DNA from 3 places in the Vibrio ziniensis genome. Region 1 is predicted to be linked to each of the others. Evidence: predicted binding sites of a transcription regulator. Region 1 holds the regulator's gene; each other region holds the start of a gene.
The links. Region 1 encodes CRP, which controls carbon source genes, mostly activating them, when cyclic AMP is high. Its sites were predicted from a motif close to TGTGANNNNNNTCACA; they were not measured.
Positions count from the first base shown of each region.

Region 1 (4,291 bases):
AGAAACCGGTATCGCTCTAGCTCAATCAAAAGGTATTGATGGTCTACTGTTTACTGGGAGTGCCAATACGGGTCATATCCTACATCGCCAATTTGCGGGTCAACCAGACAAGATGCTCGCTCTCGAAATGGGCGGCAATAACCCAATGGTGATTTCTGAACAGTTTGGTGACCTAAGCGCGACGGTTTATACAATCATACAATCTGCATTTATCAGTGCCGGTCAACGTTGTACTTGTGCACGTCGTCTATACATCCCTGTGGGGGCGAAAGGTGATGAGTTGGTTGCTCGCTTAGTAGAAGCAACGAAGAAGCTTCGTATGGATCAACCATTTGCTGAGCCAGCACCGTTCATGGGTCCACAAATCTCTAAAGCGGCGGCAGACTTTATTTTGAATGCACAAGCTCACCTTCAATCTCTGGGCGGTAAGAGCCTTGTTGAAGCGCAAAGTAAAGGTGCTGCTTTTGTATCACCGGGCATCATTGATGTTACGCCAATCGCCCAACTACCTGACGAAGAATACTTCGGCCCATTACTGCAATTGGTGCGTTACGAAACACTAGAGCAAGCAGTAGAACTGGCGAACGATACTCGTTTTGGTCTGTCTGCTGGTCTTGTGACTACCGACGATGCCGAGTGGGAATACTTCGTAGACCACATTCGTGCAGGTATCGTTAACCGCAACCGTCAGCTAACAGGTGCGAGTGGCGATGCTCCATTTGGTGGCCCTGGGGCTTCAGGTAACCTACGTCCAAGCGCATTCTACGCAGCGGATTATTGTGCATACCCAATGGCGTCAATGGAAGGTTCTGCAACCGAGCTTCCTGCGACACTAAGCCCAGGTGTAGAGCTATAACAAAATTATTCAGGCTTCACGAAAGGTGAAGCCTGTTTACTAATAACGTCAGAATAAATAATCACTTAATAGTACTTGGCTTAAATAAGCTTTTTCCAATCCAATACGTCGTGTTCATGCAGCCAAGGAGGCACTATGACGCCAGAAGTTCTGTTTCAATCACTGTGGAATGACTACATTACTCGCCTTTGTCCTTCAGCCGATAAAGTTCATAGCTTGCTAGAAGAAGATGAAGCGCTAATCAATGACCATATTGCACTACGAACCTTCAATGTTGCGCCTCTTGGTCTAGAAACGTTAGCAAAGCCTTTCTTAGCTCTCGGCTATAAAGCGGTTGGTGACTATGTTTTTGAAAGCAAAAAGCTGGTCGCTAAACACTATGAGCATCCAGATCCGCTTCAGCCAAAAGTATTTATCAGTGAGCTGAAAGTAGAAGAGTGTTCACCACAGTTACAAGAGATTGTTGCCAAATTGGTTGCGAAGGTAGATGTAACAAAGCTCGAAGGCGATGCATTCCTTTACGGTGGTCGCTTATGGGATATTAGCTTTGCTGATTATCAAGTGCTAGCGCAAGAGAGTGAATACGCCTCTTGGTTAGCGGCTCATGGCTATGGTGCGAATCACTTCACGGTTAACGTTAATCAGCTCAAGGCATTTACTGAAGTGAAACAGGTGAATGATCATCTGCGCAATGCTGGCTTCACCATCAATGAGTCTGGCGGTGAAGTCAAAGGAACTCCTGAGGTTCTACTTGAGCAGTCTTCAACCATGGCAGATAAGGTATCCGTAACCTTCAGTGACAGCACTGAAACGGTTCCTGGTGGTTTCTACGAGTTTGCTAAGCGTTATCCAATGGCGAATGGAGAGCTTTATACAGGCTTTGTTGCGGCATCTGCAGATAAGATTTTTGAAAGTACCGATAGTAAATAGAACTGGATAATTTTCCTCCATTTCGAAAGGAGAAGAGTAATACCATTCTAGATAAAAATGATCAGATTGAGCATCGACGCCCATTCACTGATCAAGAAATTTTCCAGAATGGTATAGAGACCTGTGACTGAGAGACAGTAGAAAAAGGCAGAATAAAAAAGCCACCGCAAGGGTGGCTTTTGAATTTTTGTAATAGCGTTAACTATTAGCGAGTTCCGTAGACAACGATAGTCTTACCGTGAGCTGAAATTAGGTTCTGCTCTTCAAGCATCTTCAGAATTCGACCAACTGTCTCACGTGAACAGCCAACGATTTGGCCGATCTCTTGACGAGTAATCTTGATCTGCATACCGTCTGGGTGAGTCATTGCATCAGGTTGTTTCGCTAGGTTAAGTAGCGTCTGAGCAATACGGCCTGTTACGTCTAGGAACGCAAGGTCACCAACTTTCTGGCTTGTTACTTGTAGACGGCGAGCCATCTGACCTGAAAGACGCATCAAAATATCTGGGTTTACTTGGATAAGCTGACGGAATTTCTTAAATGAAATTTCCGCAACTTCACATGGAGACTTAGCACGAACCCATGCTGTACGCTCTTGACCTTCTTCAAACAAGCCAAGTTCACCGATGAAATCACCTTGGTTTAGGTAAGAAAGGATCATTTCCTTTCCTTCTTCATCTTTAATCAGTACCGCAACAGAACCTTTAACAATGTAGTACAAAGTTTCTGCTTTCTCGCCCGCATGAATTAGCGTGCTTTTTGAAGGGTACTTATGAATGTGACAATGTGAAAGAAACCACTCTAATGTTGGGTCGGTTTGAGGTTTACCTAGAACCATAATATCTCACTTCCTCTGCAGGGTACGCTTGCTGCTATCCATATTTAGCAAAGCTTAAAATAGGATTACTAGAATAAGAGGACTTTATGGTCGCTGCAAGCTATCTTATGTTTCGGTTAAGAATAGTATCCTTTTTCGGCAACTTTTTCTTGATTTTAATCGTGTCACTGCCGCGATTTTGTACGCAAAAATGTGCACATGGTCACGGTATCGAAACTAAACTCTAAAACAGTGTTTCGATTAGCCAATTTTCCCTGTCTCAATGAGTTGTTGTAGGATTGGTCTTACTATTAATTCCATAGCAAAACTCATTTTTCCACCTGGCACAACAATGGTATTGTGACGAGACATAAATGATCCATCTATCATTGCCAGTAAATATGGGAAATCGACATTTTTAATGCCTCGTAGGCGAATGACTACAAAACTTTCGTCCAGACTAGGGATACCTTTGGCATTAAGTGGGTTAGAGGTATCAACAGTGGGGACTCGCTGGAAGTTGATGTGGGTGCGTGAAAACTGCGGCGTAATGTAGTTCAAATAGTCGTCCATTGAACGAACGATGGAATCCATGACCGCTTCGCGAGAATGACCTCTGTCGCGTGTATCTCGAACGTATTTCTGAATCCACTCAAGGTTGACAATGGGCACCATGCCTATCAAGAAATCGACGTGCTGAGCTACATTGACTTCGCCGTCTACCACGCCACCGTGTAGACCTTCATAGAACAGTACATCGGTATTGGTTGGCAGGTCTTGCCAAGGCGTAAACGTACCGGGCATTTGATTATAGGGAACCGCTTCATCGAAGGTATGCAAGTAGCGTCGAATTTGACCTGTTCCGGCTTTACCGTATTGGCGGAAAAATTCGCTTAAAGTAGCAAAATCGTTCGCTTCTGGGCCGAAATAACTAATATGGCGACCCTGTTCACGGGCTTTACGAATTTCAATGTCCATTTCAGGGCGAGTGAAGCGGTGAAAGCTATCACCTTCAACCCAAGCGGGTTTGACACTCATCATATTGAACATTTTGCGGAATGCTTCTGACGTTGTAGTAGTGCCTGCACCTGATGAACCAGTTACGGCAATAATTGGGTGTTTTGCTGACATGACTAACCTTGTCCATAAATCCTAAGATAAGGCGCTGAAACATTGTCATCGCCCAAGCTGCAGCCACTATACCATGGAATTTCAGTTGTCACTGATTATCGATTAGTAACTTTGATATCAACACTTTCGTGTAACTCTGAATAAACGATAACCGCTTCACCACTCCTTAATAGGGCTTTTATTTGGTCTACTTTGTGCTTCAAAGAGATCTCAACTTCGCCGTAATCAGTCCCTTCTCTGAGCACAAACTCGCTGATGAGATTGTCTAACGTTTCGGGTGCAATTTCTTGCCAAGGTACGATCATAATTTACTCGTAAATCTAAATTGTATTGTTGCTGACTATAAAGAGTACGTTAGCTTATTACTTATTTACAGGTCTGCTATAACGCTTTATTGATCATGATGAAGGGTCATACTTCAATATCTTTTAAGCTTGCATAGTAAGCAGGTAATGCTTTTTCTAACCAAAATTCTGGTTTTAAAATACTTCCGGACACGAAACCGACGTGCCCACCTTGCTCAAATAAACGATAGTCGATGTTGTCAGGCAGGATAA
Region 1 is NZ_CP049331.1:285,534-289,824, forward strand. It holds gene astD (succinylglutamate-semialdehyde dehydrogenase) at 1-856, shown strand, start outside; gene G5S32_RS01265 (DUF1338 domain-containing protein) at 992-1,786, shown strand; gene crp (cAMP-activated global transcriptional regulator CRP) at 1,992-2,624, opposite strand; gene G5S32_RS01275 (phosphoribulokinase) at 2,865-3,734, opposite strand; gene G5S32_RS01280 (YheU family protein) at 3,830-4,039, opposite strand; gene G5S32_RS01285 (hydrolase) at 4,146-4,291, opposite strand, start outside.

Region 2 (4,291 bases), 620 kb from region 1:
TTAACTATGATGCCAGCGCCTGTACCTCGATGGACACTGACCAATATCGAATCTTGACAGTCTTGGCTGACACCAAAATAGTGCTCAGCTAGGGCCATTCCTCTTACATCATTGCCCACAAAGCACTCTACGTGGAAATTGTTTTTAATTATTTCACCTAAAGGCAAAGCATTAATTTTGACATTTGGCATGTATTCAACCACACCAGTTTCTGGATTCACCAAACCTGGTAAAGCGATGCCGATAGCAATAAGTTGGCTTATTGATGATGTATGTTGATTTGTGAAATTTTTAAGATGACTCAAAAGACCATCCACGAGTTCGCTCTGACTGGTATAGAGAAATTCTTGGAAATCAGAGGCAATCTCTTTGGCACCTAAGTTAAACAGGCTGAATTGGATATAGTCACGTCCTAAACGCACTGCGATTGAGTGGAATGGATCGACTTCAGTGGTCAGAGAGATTGCTCTCCGACCACCGGTAGAAGCTTGTTGGGCGACCTCTTTTATAAGGCCGCGCTCTAAAAGTTGGCGGGTTATTTTTGTCACACTTGCTGGAGCAAGTTGACTCACATCGGCAACCTGGATTCGAGAAATAGGACCTTGTTGGTCTATTAATCGATATACTGCAGCGCTATTTAGCTGCTTGACTAGATCTACGTTACCTATTTGTCCGCCATTCATTATTACTTATGCTCGTATTGTCCGTTAACCACAGTCGCTTTTACATTGAAGTCACGGTCAAAAACAGTCAGGTTGGCAATCATGCCTTGTTTAATACGACCTAATTTATGGTCAACCTTAATTGCTTTTGCTGGATACAAAGTAGCCATTCTTAGAGCTTCATCTAAAGCGATGCCGACATGCTCAACCGTATTTTGAACCGCTTCAATCATAGTAAGGGCTGAGCCGCCAAGTGTGCCGTTTTCATCGATACACTTGCCATCTTGGTAATATACTTTCTTACCGACAAAAATAAAGTAATCCATCTCAGCACCTGCAGGAGCTGTGGCATCTGTCACTAATACGAGCTTTTCACCTTTGATCTTATGGGCAATACGGATGTTTGCGTAATCAACGTGGAATCCGTCGGCAATAATGCCAGTGTAAACTTCTGGTGTGTCAAAAATAGCGCCCACAACACCAGGTTCACGACCTTGCATTGGTGTCATTGCATTGAACAAGTGAGTGGCGAAGGTAATACCGGACTCAAAGCCTTTACGAGCTTCCTGATATGTTGCGTTAGTATGACCAATAGAGACAACAATGCCTGCTTTGGCTAATTTCTCAATGTGTTGTGGGTTATTGTTCTCAGGAGCCAGAGTCACTTTGGTAATAACATCACTGTTTTCACACATCAAATTGATCATGGCTTCATCTGACTCGCGAATAAAGTCTACGCTGTGGATGCCTTTTCTCTCAATGTTCAGATAAGGGCCTTCTAAGTGAAGTCCTAGTGAATGATTGCTGTACTTTAGGCGATACTCGCGCTCTGCTGCAATGGCTTGGCGCATGTTGTCATCTGAAGAGGTAATAAGCGTTGGTAAGAAGCTAGTACAACCCGATTTCAGGTTAGCTAGGTGCATGGTATGGATAGTGTCTGCTGTAATTTCATCATTAAACATTACGCCGCCACAGCCGTTTAGCTGCAAATCAATAAAGCCCGGGCTCAGGTTTGCACCGTTAAGATCTTTGCGCTCTATGTCACTCGGAAGATTGTGTTCAGGGATAATGGCATGAATTGTATCAGCATTAATGATAACAGCATGATCAGTCAGTATATCGCTGCCTGTGAATACCTTACAGTTAGTTAGTGCGTACATAATTAACAAATCCTCGTCGATAGACATTCTATAATTTTAGGAGCGATAAACAGATATTGCCTTTAAAGAGTATGTGATGGGCTCACTCTTTACTAACTTTTATCAAATCGCGAAATATCTTTATGCTCAGCGGTCACCAAAAGGGAGCCCCCAGCTGATTATTAAGTGCCATATTTGCCCCATTTATGTAATCAGCAAATAGGTTTTTTATCGGTATAATCTCTTTTGATATAAGAGATTACATCACTTAGTTATTAGTCGCATAATACCGATAAATTAATGTTTTTTTATATTGTAAAATAAGTTTTATGATCTCGCTAGCAAAAACCTTGAATTATGCCTATTTGAGGTGATTACGGTCACAATTGATGAGCTTTTAATTTGCGGAGCAAAATTATTGTCATACACTGACTATGACTAAATTGGGCGACTAAAATAAGTTTGCCGATATTTATAAAATCCTATAGGGGGAACTTACGGTGAATATTCTTGGATATGCGCAAAAGTTAGGTAAAGCATTGATGTTACCTATCGCAACGCTACCCGTTGCAGCTATCTTATTACGTCTAGGTCAGGGCGACCTACTAGACATTCCATTTATGGCTGAAGCTGGTGGTGCAATCTTTGGACAGCTACCTCTTCTATTTGGCCTTGGCATTGCAATTGGTCTTTCTAAAGACGGTTCTGGTGCTGCTGGTCTAGCTGGTGCAGTTGCGTACTTTGTACTTACAGCAACAGCAAAAACAATTGATCCTTCAATCAACATGTCGTTCTTCGGTGGTATCTTTGCTGGTATTATCGCAGGCCACGCTTACAACGCTTTTCACGCTACTCGTCTTCCAGAATGGTTAGCGTTCTTCTCTGGTAAGCGTCTTGTTCCTATTATGGCAGGTCTTTTTGCACTTGTTGCAGGTGCGATCTCTGGTGTTGTATGGCCAAGCATCCAAGGTGGTCTTGATGCTCTTGCTCATGCAGTATCAACCTCAGGCTCGGTAGGCCAATTTGTTTACGGTACTCTAAACCGTGCGCTAATCCCTGTAGGTTTACACCACGTTCTTAACTCATACTTCTGGTTCGGTATGGGTACGTGTCAAGAGATCGTAGTAACAGGTGCTCAAGCGGCTGGTCAAGCGCTACCTGCGCTACAAAAACTTTGTGTAGATCCTTCAATTGCTAAAGCTCTAGTTGTTGGTCAAGAGCACACGTTTAACTTCCAAAATGCGGTAAACCCAGAAATCACTGCAGTTGTGAAAGAAGTGACTGAAACTATGAAGTCTGGCGACTTACACCGTTTCTTCGGTGGCGATAAGAGCGCTGGTGTATTCATGAACGGTTTCTTCCCAATCATGATGTTCGGTCTACCTGGTGCAGCTCTAGCAATGTACTTTGCAGCTCCAGCTGAGAAACGTCATCAAGTCGGTGGTGCGTTGTTCTCTGTAGCGTTCTGTTCATTCCTAACCGGTATTACAGAACCTCTAGAATTCATGTTCGTGTTCCTAGCTCCTGCACTATATGCAATGCACGCTGTGTTCACTGGTCTTGCTCTAGTTGTTGCAAACATGTTTGGTACACTGCACGGCTTTGGTTTCTCTGCTGGTCTGATCGACTTTGCTCTAAACTGGGGTCTAGCAACTAAACCTGTAACACTACTCATCATCGGTCTAGTGTTCTTCGCTCTGTACTTCTTTACCTTCACATTCGCAATCCGTACTTTCAACTTGAAGTCGCCAGGTCGTGAAGATGATGAAGAAACCGTTGTGGTACCTTCTAACTCAAGTGCTGATAAAGGTGAACTTGCTCGTCAATACCTTAAAGCTTTAGGTGGTCATGAGAACCTAACCACTATCGATGCTTGTATCACACGTCTACGTCTAACACTGAAAGATCGTTCAGTTGCTGACGAAGCTGTACTGAAAAAGTTAGGAGCTAAAGGTGTTGTTAAGCTAGGCGAAAACAACCTGCAAGTAATCCTTGGCCCACTAGCGGAAATCGTTGCGGGTGAGATGAAAGCAATCAGTACCACTGAAGACTTATCTGGCGTAAAACTACCATAAGAGCCATTGTCTTCAATAACGGACATTTTTAGGTAAAATTAAAGCCTTCGCCTTGTGCGAAGGCTTTTTGCTTTGTAAGAGCTTGGTTACAGAACAAGCGAAGTAATGATTATTTCCCAATTAATCCGCAGTTTTTATTGTGAAAAGACACAGAATTGTGGATCATTGAAAACAATATTTCTGTAAATTGTGGCTAAGTTGGCCCAGACAGGAAAACTTTCTGCCAGTATTAAATTATTTTGAGGTGCTATAGATGAGTGAAGCTGAGGCTCGTCCATCGAACTTCATTCGCCAAATCATAGATAAAGATTTAGCGGATGGTAAACACACTAGCGTGCATACTCGTTTCCCGCCAGAGCCTAACGGTTATCTGCATATCGGTCACGCTAAGTCGATTTGTTTGAACTTTGGTATC
Region 2 is NZ_CP049331.1:902,235-906,525, forward strand. It holds gene nagC (DNA-binding transcriptional regulator NagC) at 1-683, opposite strand, end outside; gene nagA (N-acetylglucosamine-6-phosphate deacetylase) at 686-1,822, opposite strand; gene nagE (N-acetylglucosamine-specific PTS transporter subunit IIBC) at 2,302-3,876, shown strand; gene glnS (glutamine--tRNA ligase) at 4,130-4,291, shown strand, end outside.
Region 2: nagE (N-acetylglucosamine-specific PTS transporter subunit IIBC) is a predicted target of CRP. The motif match lies at 2,171-2,186, and genes of this name have one in related genera.

Region 3 (4,291 bases), on a different replicon from region 1:
ATCTGGCAACACCATCTCCGGCGCACTTTGAGTTGGTTGGATTCTTGGAATACTTGCTGCAGAAAGCCAAGCTTTCTTAAACGGTGTAAATACCTTGAAGTATTGACCTTGTTTATTCAGCAAACTGCCCGCGGGAACAATGCATTTGTCGTGTAGAGATAACCAATCAATACCTTGCTCAGCCAAAGCGATTTGAGCCAGCTTATCTCGTTTCTGCTCATTCACTTCATATTCTTGATTAACCAACACTTCACTTGCACTGAACAGCTTCGCTATCTCGGAAATTCGCTGTGCAGAATGCGCAAAGTCGGAAACTTCAGAATAAAGCAGAGGTATGTTTAGAGCCTGAAGCTCCTTTTGAAGTTCATCAAGGCGGCGATAGATCAGATCAGCCTGACGAGGTGCCATATGATGCTGTTGCCACTGCTCTGGTGTTGCAATGAAAACTGCAGTAACGGGTTCTCCGCTTGCAATCGCATTGTTAAGAGCCGTGTTATCAACCGATCTTAAATCTCGGCGCAACCAAACCAGCTTCACGAGCTCAATCCGCTTAACGTATTGAGAACATCAGATAAATAGCATTGATCGTTAAAATGATTTCGTAGTTTACTAATCGCATTCATCTGAGAGTCAGGAAGTGACTTGTGAGAGAACAAAGCTAATGTGCTGTAGGCATCAATTGCTTCATGCCCAACAAGACCAGAAACATCATCTACCCCGTCTAGGAAAGTCACGTTGTATCCCTTTTCTGACCAAGTCACAGCCCATAACCAAGCAAGCAAACTGCCTACAGGGTCATAACTAACACAGAGGCACTTACCTTTGTGAGCAGCTTTATTCTCTGCTTCGAGTATGGATGAAAGCTTATTGATCATCAGAGATTGAAACAGTCCTTTTTGTAATGATCGCCAAGGTCCTTTCACTCGCTCTAAGGCATCAATCACTGGAAATACAAATTGAGTTTCAACAATATCCAGCGGATATTCTTTCATTACGGTAGCAATCAGATTTTCAGACTTACCACGATTAAGCTGTGACAGAGCAGTCAGCAGCTGTTCACACTCTTCAAGTTGTAAACGCGCATCTTCCTGGAATTCATCTGAAGCAACACCGCCTTTGAGCAGCTCACTCACTTTACCAATGGAAACGCCTTTAGCTAACCAGCCCTGAATTTCTTTAATGCTGTCGATGTTTTCTTGATTAAACAGACGGTGACCTTTTTCGGTTCTTTGCGGCTGAACCAGGTTGTAACGTCGCTGCCAAGCACGCAATGTGACGGGCTTAACTCCGGTTAATTCTGCTACTTCACGAATAGCGTATAGCTTTTGTTCATAAGCCATAGCGTAACTTCAACTCCTGTGGATAGGGATCCAGATAACGTTGTTGGATGAGGTACGCATCTGGATACAAGGACAAATAATGTTTGATAATGGTTATCGGCGCCAAAAGTGGCAAAATGCCCTTTCTATAATCATGAATAATTTCTGTCAGCTCTTTTTTCTGAGACTTATCGAGCGAACGCTTAAAATAGCCTTGAAGGTGCATCAACACATTGGTGTGATTTTTTCTGCTCGCCCTTATTTTCAAAGCTTGCATAAGCCCCAACCGGTAAAGTTCTATAAACTCATCAGTGGTGTAGTTTGTCACATTGGCCACTAGTCTTCCCAGTTCTCGATAAGAAAGTGGGTGGTGCGCCATCAAAGTGAGTTTGTAACGGGAATGAAAGGCCACAACTTTACCTGCGGTCGCTTCCTGACCAAGAGTCTGGTAAAAATCATGCAAGCAATAGACGCGAGTAATAAAGTTTTCTTTCAAAACAGCGTCATTGAGCCTTCCATCTTCCTCAATAGGAAGCCATGGCATTTTTTCCATTAACTTCTGAGTGTAAAGGCCAATACCACTTTTCTCAGCTTCGTGGGATTTGTAGACCTTAACTTTTTCCATGCCACAAGAAGGAGACTTGGCACAAACAATATAACCACACAACGGCTGCTGCATGAGCTGATCTATTTTTTGCTCTGAATACTGTAACAAGCCTGCGGTGTGATCTTTTGAAGGATCCTTTGTTTCAACCAGAGCTATACGCTCTTCATTTGAAACTAAGCGAATTGGTGGTCGTGGTACGGGTAATCCCATTCCAACTTCAGGGCAGACTGGAACAAACTCAAAGTATGGCAAAAGTTCTTTAATCACAAACTGACTGGCTTTATGTCCAGAATCAAAACGCACTTTTTGTCCCAGAACACATGCACTAATGCCCAATAAGATAGGTGACTGAGCCATATTAGCCCCCCTCAACTCCCAGACCAATAATTAATATTATACAAAAATAAACTTTGTATAATTTATAGCATATCCAAGACTAGTTATACAATTTTAAATTTCGTACAAATTATGCCAACATTTTCCCAAATCGATTGCTTTATCACTTTCAACATAAATCGTTATTAAATATCCACCTAAGTAATCCGATCGCCTTTTTTGTGACAAAAATCTCAAGAAACCTTATTATTACTCATTAGTATTGCCTCAACAGACAAATCCTAAGTCAACAGAAATAGTAATTTGATATGCAATGCTGTTTAATTGACTGAACATTTTTGGAGAACAATGATGGCAACCCCACACATTAACGCGCAACCTGATGATTTCGCTGAAACAGTTCTGATGCCTGGTGACCCGCTTCGTGCAAAATTCATCGCAGATACTTACCTTGAAGACGTGAAGCAAGTGTGTGACGTACGTAATATGTTCGGTTACACAGGTACATACAAAGGCAAAAAAGTTTCTGTAATGGGTCACGGCATGGGTATCCCTTCATGCTGTATCTACGTTCACGAACTGATTGCTGAATATGGTGTGAAAAACGTCATTCGTGTAGGTAGCTGTGGTGCAGTACGTGACGACGTAAAACTGATGGACGTTGTTATCGGTATGGGCGCATCAACGGACTCTAAAGTTAACCGCATTCGTTTTAGCAACCACGACTTCGCAGCTATCGCTGACTTCGATCTACTAGAAACAGCGGTAGCTCAGGCTCGTGCGCAAAAAGTAGATGTAAAAGTAGGTAACATTTTCTCTGCTGACCTGTTCTACACTCCAGAGCCAGAAATCTTCGAAAAAATGAAAAAACTTGGCATCCTAGGTGTGGATATGGAAGCTGCGGGTATCTACGGTGTGGCTGCCGATTTAGGCGCTCGTGCACTGACCATCCTAACGGTTTCTGACCATATCCTACGCGGCGAGAAACTCAGCGCTGAAGACCGTCAAAAATCTTTCCACGAAATGATGCAAGTGGCACTTGAAACTGCTATCAAGATGTAATTTCACATTTATCAAAAGGTTGCCGAGTAGCGCGCTTGGTAACCCCCAATATTCCCGAGGGGGAGATCGTGTCGACCGACCAATTACCTGCGGACGCTGATGGCTTGCAGCTCAACTTTTGTAAAACATTGGCGTGTGACAACTTTGGTTTGAGCGATGCAGAACGGTATGTTTTGCAACGTGCAAATCCTAAGCGTCCAACGATGGTTTGTCGTGAGTGCGGTGCTTTCCCCCCCTTACTTAACAATAAAGAAGTCTTAAACGAACTGGTTCGTTTACGTCAACTTCATAGCGACGGCTTACCGGCTTGTCGTAATCTCGAATGTGAAAACGCTGGGCTTTCCGTCCATATTCACAAACATCTTTATCATGCCTTTGGCTATAGCGGCGATCGTCAACGTTATCGCTGCAAATCTTGTCACTCTACCTTTGTCGATAAATGGTCTGGATCTAATAAGAAATTATTATTCCAAGAAACCTTATTCGGATTACTTTTCATGGGTTATTCGGTACGAGAAATTTGTCGCAAACTCAATATCAATCCCAAAACCTTTTATGACCACATCGACCACATTGCGAGTCGCTGTCGTAGAAAGTTGGCGATGATTGACGCTCGTTGGGTAAACCATGCGAAAAGTTTCCAATTCTCTTCGCACTACATGCCGTTGCAACCTAAAAGCAGCAATGGTGTGCTTTGGATTGCCACTGGTGATGCAAACACCGGCTATATCCTCTGTCAGCATGTTAACTACTCAACCAAAGAAGAGCCTGTAGGTTCTGTTGATCACAACCCTTATGAATTTCCGGCGAGATTCGTTTCAAGAGAACATTCTTCAGAAGCGAACGTACCTCAACCACCACCTTCCCCCATATTAAGAGAAAGAATTGATCAGCAATATCAGACCATTCTTGCTCGCGGTAACGTTGAAGACCCAATGGGGAATTTATCCACCTTTAACTACCCTTC
Region 3 is NZ_CP049332.1:364,832-369,122, forward strand. It holds gene phrB (deoxyribodipyrimidine photo-lyase) at 1-537, opposite strand, end outside; gene G5S32_RS16670 (MerR family transcriptional regulator) at 534-1,340, opposite strand; gene G5S32_RS16675 (YbgA family protein) at 1,330-2,283, opposite strand; gene deoD (purine-nucleoside phosphorylase) at 2,614-3,324, shown strand; gene G5S32_RS16685 (IS1 family transposase) at 3,393-4,291, shown strand, end outside.
Region 3: deoD (purine-nucleoside phosphorylase) is a predicted target of CRP. The motif match lies at 2,483-2,498, and genes of this name have one in related genera.